3 regions of the Andreesenia angusta genome follow, and region 2 is predicted to be linked to each of the others. Evidence: riboswitches for the same ligand, from Rfam matches in the RefSeq annotation. Region 2 holds a riboswitch; each other region holds the start of a gene.
What was found. A riboswitch is a leader RNA that binds a small molecule or an ion and turns the genes downstream of it on or off. The one in region 2 is predicted to bind S-adenosylmethionine.
Positions count from the first base shown of each region.

Region 1 (3,231 bases), on a different contig from region 2:
TGATCTGCTCTCCAAGTTCCGCTCCAGCTGTAACGACAAGCCCTGCCAGCGTATCGTTATGCCCTCCCAAGTACTTTGTAGCAGAGTGAACCACTATGTCCGCCCCAAGTGCTATGGGTTTTTGGTAGTAAGGCGTCAAGAAAGTGTTGTCCACTATAGTCAGCAGGCCTTTTTCCTTGGCGTAAGCTGAAACAGCTCCGATGTCAGTCACCTTCATGATCGGGTTTGAAGGAGTCTCTATAAAAAGAGCCACTGTGTTTTCGTTGACAGCCGACTTTATGTTCTCTAAGTCTTGGGTGTCAACGTAAGTGGCCTTTATGCCGTACTTGCCGTATATCTCCTCGAATATCCTGTAAGTCCCCCCGTACAGGTCGTCCGAAACCACTATGTGGTCGCCAGGCTTGAATATGGATATCACTGCCGATATGGCTGCCATTCCGGTGGAGAAAGCCAGCCCTTCAGCGCCGCCTTCCAGCTTGGCTATTGTCTTCTCTAGCTCCTCCCTAGTCGGGTTCTGAGTCCTGGAGTAGTCATACCCTGTAGACTCGTTTAGACCCGGATGTCTGAACGTAGCAGACTGGTATATCGGGAAGCTTATCGCCCCTGTTTTCTCATCTATGCATCTGTATCCTCTAACTACTTCTGTTTCCTTTCTCATTCCAATCCCCCTATATCTATATCTGCGAAAGCGCCTGCTCTATATCTTCTATTATATCTTCTATATTCTCTATCCCCACAGAGACCCTTACAGTCTCTGGCTTCACTCCAGCACCTATCTGTTCCTCTTCGCTAAGCTGCTGATGTGTAGTTGATGCTGGATGTATTATAAGCGACTTGGCATCCCCTACGTTTGCAAGGTGCGAGAATATCTCAACGCTCTCTATCAGCTTCTTACCCGCTTCATAGCCGCCTTTAACTCCAAAAGTGAAAACAGCTCCTGCACCTTTTGGAAGGTATTTGTCTTTAAGTGATTTATACTTGCTAGATGCAAGCCCCGAATAGCTCACCCACTCCACTTTAGGGTGACTCTCCAGGAACTCTGCCAGCTTTTCTGCATTTGAAACATGTCTCTCCACTCTCAGCGAAAGAGTCTCTAGCCCCTGAAGCAGCAAAAACGCGTTGAAAGGTGAAAGGCACGCCCCAGTATCCCTTAATAGAGTCGTCCTGACTTTGAATATATAGGCCGCATTTTGGAAAGCGTCCCAGAAACGAAGCCCATGGTACGATTCATCCGGCTCTGTGAACCCTGGGAACTTGCCGCTGCTCCAGTCGAAGCTTCCTCCGTCCACTATCACGCCTCCGATACTTGTACCGTGGCCTCCTATGAACTTGGTCGCAGAGTGCACAACTACGTCGGCCCCATGCTCTATCGGCCTGCATAGGTAAGGAGTCGCAAATGTGTTGTCCACTATGAGAGGTATCCCGTTTTCGTGGGCTATCTTGGCTATAGCCTCTATGTCGGCTATATTCCCCTCTGGATTTCCTATAGTTTCGGTGAACACAGCTTTTGTGCCTTCGTCTATGGTGCTCGCTATCTCATCCAGCTTGCCAGGGTCTACAAACTTCACGTTTACTCCAAAGTTCTTAAGCGTGTGCTTGAAAAGCGTGTAAGTTCCTCCGTAGATAGTAGACGCTGAAACTATATTGTCCCCTGCCTTGGCTACGTTCAGTATAGAGTATGTGATTGCAGCCATTCCAGAGGCAGTTGAAACTGCTCCAACTCCACCCTCTAGCTGGTTTACCCTCTCCTCGAAAGTGCCGTTTGTAGGGTTTGTGATTCTGGTGTATATGTTTCCAAGCTTGTTTAGCCCGAACAGATCCGCCGCATCCTGAGTGTCGTCGAACACATAGGAAGTAGTCTGGTATATAGGCACCGCCCTAGACTTTGTGTCTCTGTCTACCGTCTGTCCCCCGTGAAGCTGTACTGTTTCAAATCTAAGTTCTTTTTTGTTCATTTATATCCCCTCCTGAAATTTATCGTTGCAACGAAAAAAGGTCTCTCTGAGATTACAGAAAGACCTTCAATTATCTTCTCTCATCTCTCAGGCTATGCCTGCTGGATTTAGCACCTTCAGGTTTCACAAAACCTGTGGTTGCCGGGCTTCAAAGGGCCAGTCCCTCCACCGCTCTAGATAAGAAATACTATTCAATTTTATCTTATGTAATTCTATCAATTTACTATGTATATGTCAACAGATTTTATTTAGGGTCAAAATCTATTTCTTTTACCTGTCTTCTATGCTATTATTCTACTTGCTGTACTATTTTATTTTGAATTCTAGACGGCTTAGAGGGTATAATACCTAATAGGAATGTTTTTGGAAAGGAGATTCATTATGAACAGAATAAAAGTCCTAGTAGTAGATGATTCTGCTTTTATGAGGAAGATTATAAAGGATGCTATAGATTCCCAAAACGATATGACTGTGGTCGGCACGGCCCGAGACGGAATAGATGCGCTTGAGAAGATCAAGTCACTAAGGCCAAATGTGGTGACGCTTGACGTGGAGATGCCCAGGATGAACGGCCTAGAGGCGCTAAAGGAAATCATGAAGAAAACTCCTACAAAGGTTATAATGGTGAGTTCCCTTACGGCGGCAAACGCCGAGACCACTATGGAATGCCTTACCCTAGGAGCTGTGGACTTCATACAGAAGCCTTCCGGCAGCATCTCGCTTGACTTCTCGAAAGTCGAAGACGACCTGCTGGAAAAAATTCGGTCTGCTCCCAGTATAAATGTAGATCGACTTGTTGCAAGGCCAGCTAGAAAACCGGCGCTCGCTTCTAAAGAACCTGTTGAAAAGACGACACCGCCTGCCGCCAAGCGAACACTGTCAAGCGTAAGGCAGTCTGGATCAAACAAACTGCTCTTGATAGCCTCTTCTACTGGAGGTCCTCGGTCTCTTGAAAACGTGGTTCCACTTCTTCCGGCGAGCATTGGATGTCCCGGCATAATCGTGCAGCATATGCCACCCGGGTTCACCAAGTCGCTGGCTGAAAGGCTGAACAGAGCGTCCGCACTCACAGTGGTGGAGGCCAAAGATGGAGATGTTCTGAAAAAAGACACACTATATATAGTCCCTGGAAATTACCACTTAGGCCTTAAGAAGTCTGGAAGCGAGATCAGGATCTACCTTGACAGCTCTGACAGGATAAACGGTGTCAGGCCAGCTGCAGACTTCACCTTCAAGTCCGCTGTGGATATCTACGGCTCCAACATAGTCTCCGTAG
Region 1 covers NZ_MKIE01000001.1:342,209-345,439, forward strand. The annotation lists gene EUAN_RS01600 (trans-sulfuration enzyme family protein) at 1-658, opposite strand, end outside; gene EUAN_RS01605 (O-acetylhomoserine aminocarboxypropyltransferase/cysteine synthase family protein) at 675-1,955, opposite strand; SAM riboswitch class I at 2,033-2,139, opposite strand; gene EUAN_RS01610 (protein-glutamate methylesterase/protein-glutamine glutaminase) at 2,337-3,231, shown strand, end outside.
Region 1: it holds a riboswitch for S-adenosylmethionine, as region 2 does, so the genes downstream of both, EUAN_RS01605 (O-acetylhomoserine aminocarboxypropyltransferase/cysteine synthase family protein) here and metA (homoserine O-acetyltransferase MetA) in region 2, are expected to answer to the same signal.

Region 2 (3,231 bases):
AGAGCAGCCCTACAAGCGAAGTGCTCCTCATTCCGCCTCTCTCGCAGAAGCAGATTATGGAGCTGTACTCGTCTTCTAGCTTCTTTATCTGCTCGTATATCTCTGGAAGCTTTCTGTCCACTATGTTGACTCCCATGGTCTTGGCCTTCTCTATGGAATCCCTCATATAGGTGTAGCCTATAAGCTCCCTCTCCGCATTGTCGAAAATCGGTATGTTTATAGCCCCCGGAATAGTGAACTCAGCGTATTCCTTTGGGCTTCTAAGGTCCACAAGTATATATCTTTTTTTCAGTAGACCTTCGTCTATCTCTCTGTATTCTATTTCTTTTAGCATCGTCCCACCTCGTAAATATTATAGCATATTTTCAGCATAAAAAAAGAGAGCATAATCTGCTCTCTTAAAGCACAAACGGTGTCTGCTGGTATACGTAGTAGTTCAGCCAGTTGGAGAAAAGCAGATTGGAATGCGCTCTCCAGATTACAGGCGGAGCCTTATCAGTGTCGTTTTCCGGGAAGTAGTTCTCTGGAAGCTCGACTTCCAGCCCCTTGTTGAAGTCCCTCATATACTCTCCGTAGAGCGTGTACTGGTCGTATTCAGAGTGTCCTGTGGCGAAGATATGCTTGCCGTCATCTCCCATTATCAGATATGGGCCTGCCGCCTCCGAATGAGCCAATATCTCAAGCCTTCCGTTTTGGAGTATCATATCTGTCTTTACACCTGTATGCCTTGAATGCGGGGCATAGAACTCATCGTCAAACCCTCTCAGAAGCTGTATCTTTTTCTCGTTTGTCTTGTGCTTGAATATGCCGAACTGCTTTTTAGGAAGGTTGAACTTCTCCACTCCGTAGTGGTAATAGAGCCCCGCTTGAGCTCCCCAGCAGATATGGAATGTAGATGTCACGTTAGTCTTTGTGAAGTCCATTATCTCTTTCAGCTCTTCCCAGTATATTACGTCTTCAAAGTCCATATTTTCTACAGGCGCCCCTGTTATTATCATGCCGTCGAATCGCTTGTCTTTAACCTTGTCAAAAGTAGTGTAGAAGCTTCCCAGATGCTCTTTCGCGGTGTTTTTGGATTCGTAGCTAGCTGTTCTGAGCAGCGTTATCTCCACCTGAAGTGGAGTGTTTCCAAGCAGCCTTAAAAGCTGAGTCTCTGTCTCTATCTTGGTGGGCATCAAATTCAGTATGGCTATCTTTATCGGCCTTATGTCCTGTTCTTTCGCCCTCTGGGCGCCCATTATGAATATATTCTCGTCTGTAAGCGTCTTGTACGCTGGCAGTGCGCTAGGTATTACTATTGGCATATACTTCCCTTCTCTCTTCTGTAATTTTGTACAAAAAAACTCCTTTCGCCGAAAGGAGTTTTCACTTCTCATCTATCGGCTATACCGCTGGATTTAGCACCTCGACTTGCAAGTCAGGTTGCCGGATTTCATAGGGCCAGTCCCTCCATCTCTCTTGATGAGTTTTATTCAGTTGTCTATTCCATACATTATATTTTACATATGTCTATCTGTCAAGCAGATATTTCCTCTCCGAGAGGTACTGCTTGAGGCCTGAAAGCGCAAGGCTGTAGCCGTATACTCCAAGTCCTGAAATCTGCCCTATGCAGGCTTCTGCAGTCACGGACTTCTTCCTGAACTCTTCCCTCTTGTGTATATTGCTTATATGCACTTCTACAGTCGGTATCGAGACAGCTTTTAAGGCATCCAGTATGGCTATGCTGTAGTGGGTGTAGGCCCCTGGGTTTATGACTATGCCGTCAAACACGCCATAAGCCTGCTGTATCTTCGTCACTATTTCGCCCTCTATATTGCTCTGGTAGAGCTCCACCTCGAGCCCAAGCTCTCTAGCTTTTTCCTCCACTCCTTCGTTCAAACTCTCGAAGTTGTCAGATCCGTATATGTCCTTTTCCCTTATTCCAAGCATGTTTATATTGGGTCCGTTTATTACGAGTATCTTCAAGTTACTCAGCCCCTTCCACTATGTCTTTTACAGTCTCCACTATCTCTTCTAGCACTTCTTCGTAGCACCTGTCGTTCACGACTCTCAAGTCTGCCGTTTCAACGAAGAGATCATACCTCTCTTCGTAAAGGCTTTGAAGCCTTTCCTTGTTCTGCGAAAGAAGCGGCCTCGACTCCGTGTCTACGTCAGAGAATATATTGTCGAGCGGCCTGTCTATAAATACCACAGTCCCACCGTTTTTCATCAGCTCCCTGTTCTCAGGAAGCTTCACTATTCCTCCGCCTGTAGCTATTACAGCCGGGCCTTTCTTTAGCACGGCCCTCAGCGACTCGGTCTCGTACTTCCTGAAGCGGTCTTCGCCCTCTTCTTGGAATATATCTGGTATGCTCTTGCCCTGCATCTTTTCTAGGAATTCGTCAGTGTCGTAAAGCTCTACTCCTAGCTGCTTGGCAATGTCTCTCCCAAAGCTGGTCTTTCCGCAGCCCGGCATTCCAATTAGTATTATATGTTCCTTCAATCTCATGTCTCCTCCTCGCAGTCCCCTATATATGGCTTTTGTAGTTTCCAAGGAGTTTAAAGTAGGTGCTGTTCCTCTCTATCTCAACTATGGCCTTCTTCAGGTTTTCGTCTTTCAGATTGCCCTCGAAGTCTATATAGAAGAAATATTCCCACGACTTCTCTATCACAGGCCTGGACTCTATCCTCTGCATATTCAAATTGTTCTCTGCAAAATAGCTAAGCGCTCCGTAAAGAGCCCCTGCTTTGTGAGGTGCCGCAAATATTATGCTGACCTTGTTGGCGTCGTCGTTTATCTCCAAGTTCTTCCCTATTATCACAAATCTTGTGTGGTTGTTATTGTTGTAATTTATGCTAGGCTCTACTACCTCGAGTCCGTATAGCTCAGCAGCTCTTCTGCTGGCTATGGCTGCCTTCTCCTTGGAGCCGGATTCGCTCACCAGCTTTGCGCTTTCGGCCGTATTCCTGAAAGGCACCAGCTTCCAGTCGCCATGCTGCTTTAGGAATTCCTCGCTCTGCTTAAGCCCCTGAGGGTGTGAGTAGACTTCCGCTATGTCTTCTAGCGAAGTTCCGGGAACTCCAAGCAAGTTCTGGTCCACTTTTATGCTCGTCTCTCCCACCACATAGTATCCGTATTCCCTCATAAGGTCGTAGACCTCCGAGATGCTCCCTGTGGAGGAGTTCTCTATAGGGAGTATTCCGTAGTCTATATCCTCTTCTTGAAGCTTATTGAATACGTCTTCAAACTCC
Region 2 covers NZ_MKIE01000008.1:62,465-65,695, reverse strand. The annotation lists partial or broken gene EUAN_RS09430 (rhodanese-like domain-containing protein) at 1-334, opposite strand, end outside; gene metA (homoserine O-acetyltransferase MetA) at 399-1,304, opposite strand; SAM riboswitch class I at 1,370-1,468, opposite strand; gene aroQ (type II 3-dehydroquinate dehydratase) at 1,510-1,965, opposite strand; gene EUAN_RS09415 (shikimate kinase) at 1,967-2,482, opposite strand; gene pheA (prephenate dehydratase) at 2,508-3,231, opposite strand, start outside.

Region 3 (3,231 bases), on a different contig from region 2:
CCCCACCTGAACTATCTCAAGAAAAGGTTTTTCTCCATACTTTTCTGTCGCCTTTTCTATATCCACCTTTATCTCTTCTCTTAACTTTTTAGCTATTGCTTTACAATCTATCGTTGCCATTTGTTCCCCTCCTTAAAAGTCATTCCGTAATATATTATATATCAAATTATGCTTTTTTGTAATTAATTTAGGGTATACATTCCATACACTTCTATAGAAAAATAAGGCCAAAATCTTCACAGCGCATTTGCACTTAGAGATTTTGGCCTTACCTTAGGTTCTTTCAATTTGCAGAAAATGAAAATGTCATAAGCACGACACAGAATCATGGAGATTTGATTGAAATACAGAACAAGTGAAAGCACGCTGGAATCCGGTGTCTAAGCGACAGCGAGTTCCGGATTTTGTGCTTGAACGGTTCTAGTTTATTTCCCAAATCGTAGTGTACTGTGGAGTTTATGATTTTTCATCTATTTATTTTCCAAAAGCTTCTTTTCTTAGTATCTCAGCCTTGTCTGTCTTCTCCCAGCTTACGTCTAGGTCTTCTCTTCCGAAATGTCCGTATGCAGCTGTAGCCTTGTATATAGGTTTTCTAAGGTCAAGGTCTCTTATTATAGCCGCTGGTCTTAGGTCGAAATGCTTAGCTACAAGTTCTTCTATCTTCTCTTCTTCTATCTTAGCTGTTCCAAAAGTCTGAACAAGTATAGAAACTGGCTTCGCAACTCCTATAGCATACGCAAGCTGAACTTCACATTTATCTGCAAGTCCTGCCGCAACTATGTTCTTTGCAACGTATCTTGCAGCGTAAGCTCCAGATCTGTCGACTTTAGTCGCGTCTTTTCCAGAGAAAGCTCCACCGCCGTGTCTAGAGTATCCACCGTAAGTGTCTACTATTATCTTTCTTCCAGTAAGTCCCGCATCTCCCTGAGGTCCTCCAACTACGAATCTTCCAGTAGGGTTGATGTAGTACTTTGTCTTGTCGTCTAGAAGCTCTGCAGGCACTACATTTCCTATTACCTTCTCTTTAAGGTCTCTTTCGATCTCCTCTAGAGTCGCATCCGGGCTGTGCTGTGTAGATATTACTATAGCGTCCACTCTGGCTGGCTTGTCGTCGTGGTACTCTATAGTCACCTGAGTTTTCCCATCCGGTCTTAGGTATGGAAGTGTTCCGTTCTTTCTAACTTCTGTAAGCCTTCTTGCAAGCTTATGCGCAAGCGAGATCGGAAGAGGCATTAGCTCCTTAGTCTCGTTGCAGGCAAATCCGAACATTATACCTTGGTCTCCTGCACCTATCTGGTCTAGCTCGTCTCCACTGTTTTCTCTCTTCTCGGTAGCTTCGTCAACTCCCTGAGCTATGTCTCTCGACTGCTCTCCTATTGAAGTTATAACTCCGCAAGTCTCTCCGTCAAATCCGTACTTGGCTCTGTTGTAGCCTATGTCTAGTATAGTGTTTCTAACTACTCTAGGTATGTCCACATAGCAATTTGTAGTTATCTCTCCAGCTACAAGCACTAGTCCTGTAGTTACTGAAGTCTCGCAGGCAACTCTTGCAAGTGGATCTTTTTCAAGTATCGCATCTAGTATAGAGTCTGATATTTGGTCGCATATTTTATCTGGGTGACCTTCTGTAACCGACTCTGAAGTAAAGAACCATTTTTTCATTTTATTTCATTTCTCCTTTCAATTTCAAATCTATAAAAAAAGCCCTCTCAATAAGAGGGCTGTATCTTCTTTTGCACCCTCATCTTCCGGACATAGCTATCCGTAGGAATTAGCACCGCTTTTAACGGTTGCTGGGCTTCATCGGGCCTGTCCCTCCACCTCTCTTGATAAGGCAATTCTGTAAACTTAACGAACTTATGTTATCATATATGGTTTTGCTAGTCAACGATTTCTTAGCTTATCTTCGACTTAATGTCTACTATGTCGCTCCAGTTGTCGGCAGTGGCCTTCTCTATTCTAGAGATGCTTTTTTTCAGGCTCGCTATTTCGCCTTGAGAGTCCACTAGCTTTTCTTCTATATTTTTCAACACAGCTGAATTGGTGGTCGATCTGTCTTCCAATGCACTAAGCAGCTCCCTCTGTCCTTCTACTCTGGATTCCAGGCTGTCGAATCTAGTATCTAGTCCATCAAACCTACCCTCCAGAATATCGAATCTTGTCTCTAGTCCGTCGAATCTAGACTCTAAGCTGTCCAGCCTTGTACCAATTTTGCTTACTTCGTCTCTGATTGGGTCAAGCTTAGAGTCTATCATATCCGATATGGCTTTCAACAGTTCCTTATTGTCCATCTCAATCACTCCCTTTCTGTCATTGTACCACTATTGTACCTGCAATTCCACTTGTACGCTCTGCAGTATTTTACCTTTGTCTAATACTGAGATATATGAATTTATTTAAGTCTAAACTCTGTTTAAGCCTGTTTTTCAGCCTTAACCACCTTTTTAGAGCTTTGAACTTATGCCATCTGTTTTATATAATGTGGTAGTTGAGTTTTTACGGGGTGTAGCGCAGTTTGGTAGCGCACATGGTTTGGGACCATGGGGCCGGGGGTTCGAGTCCCTCCACCCCGACCACATAGACAAAGCCTGATTCTTTTGAATCAGGCTTTTTTCTATTTATATATGGCAACTATAGGATCTAGCTTGGCCGCCTTAGAAGCTGGGATTATTCCGAATATCAGGCCTGTGAGGACAGATATAGAAGAAGCTCCCAAGAAGTTCTTGAGCGTCATGACCGGCGGAAACGGAAGGAATGCTCCGACTGCCATTGAAAACAGATATCCGAAAGCTATGCCTATTATCCCCCCAAGTCCAGTTATGAATATGGACTCTATCAGAAACTGGACAAGTATGTCCTTCGGCTTTGCGCCTATGGCCCTTCTTATGCCTATCTCCCTTTTTCTCTCGGTGACCGAAACGTACATTATGTTCATTACGCCTATCCCTCCAACAAGAAGAGAAATGCCTGTCACAAAAGCCACAAACAGCGTTATATTTCCGATTACGCTCTGCATAGACTCTATTATCTTCTCCATGTCAAACTCCATATACTCTCCCTGTATATCTGGATGGAGCTCGTATAACTTGTCCTTCACCTCGGTCAAGACCATGTCCTTATCTCCCCCAGGCTCTAGAGCCACACTTATATTCCATATCTGGTCTGTCTCTTCTTCGCCGAAGTCAACCTTGCTTGGTATGGTGCTTGCATTTGGATCAGAAAACTCCATGC
Region 3 covers NZ_MKIE01000006.1:110,580-113,810, reverse strand. The annotation lists gene EUAN_RS08435 (bifunctional 5,10-methylenetetrahydrofolate dehydrogenase/5,10-methenyltetrahydrofolate cyclohydrolase) at 1-120, opposite strand, end outside; gene metK (methionine adenosyltransferase) at 475-1,662, opposite strand; SAM riboswitch class I at 1,739-1,836, opposite strand; gene EUAN_RS08425 (hypothetical protein) at 1,896-2,291, opposite strand; tRNA gene EUAN_RS08420 (tRNA-Pro) at 2,500-2,576, shown strand; gene EUAN_RS08415 (ABC transporter permease) at 2,615-3,231, opposite strand, start outside.
Region 3: it holds a riboswitch for S-adenosylmethionine, as region 2 does, so the genes downstream of both, metK (methionine adenosyltransferase) here and metA (homoserine O-acetyltransferase MetA) in region 2, are expected to answer to the same signal.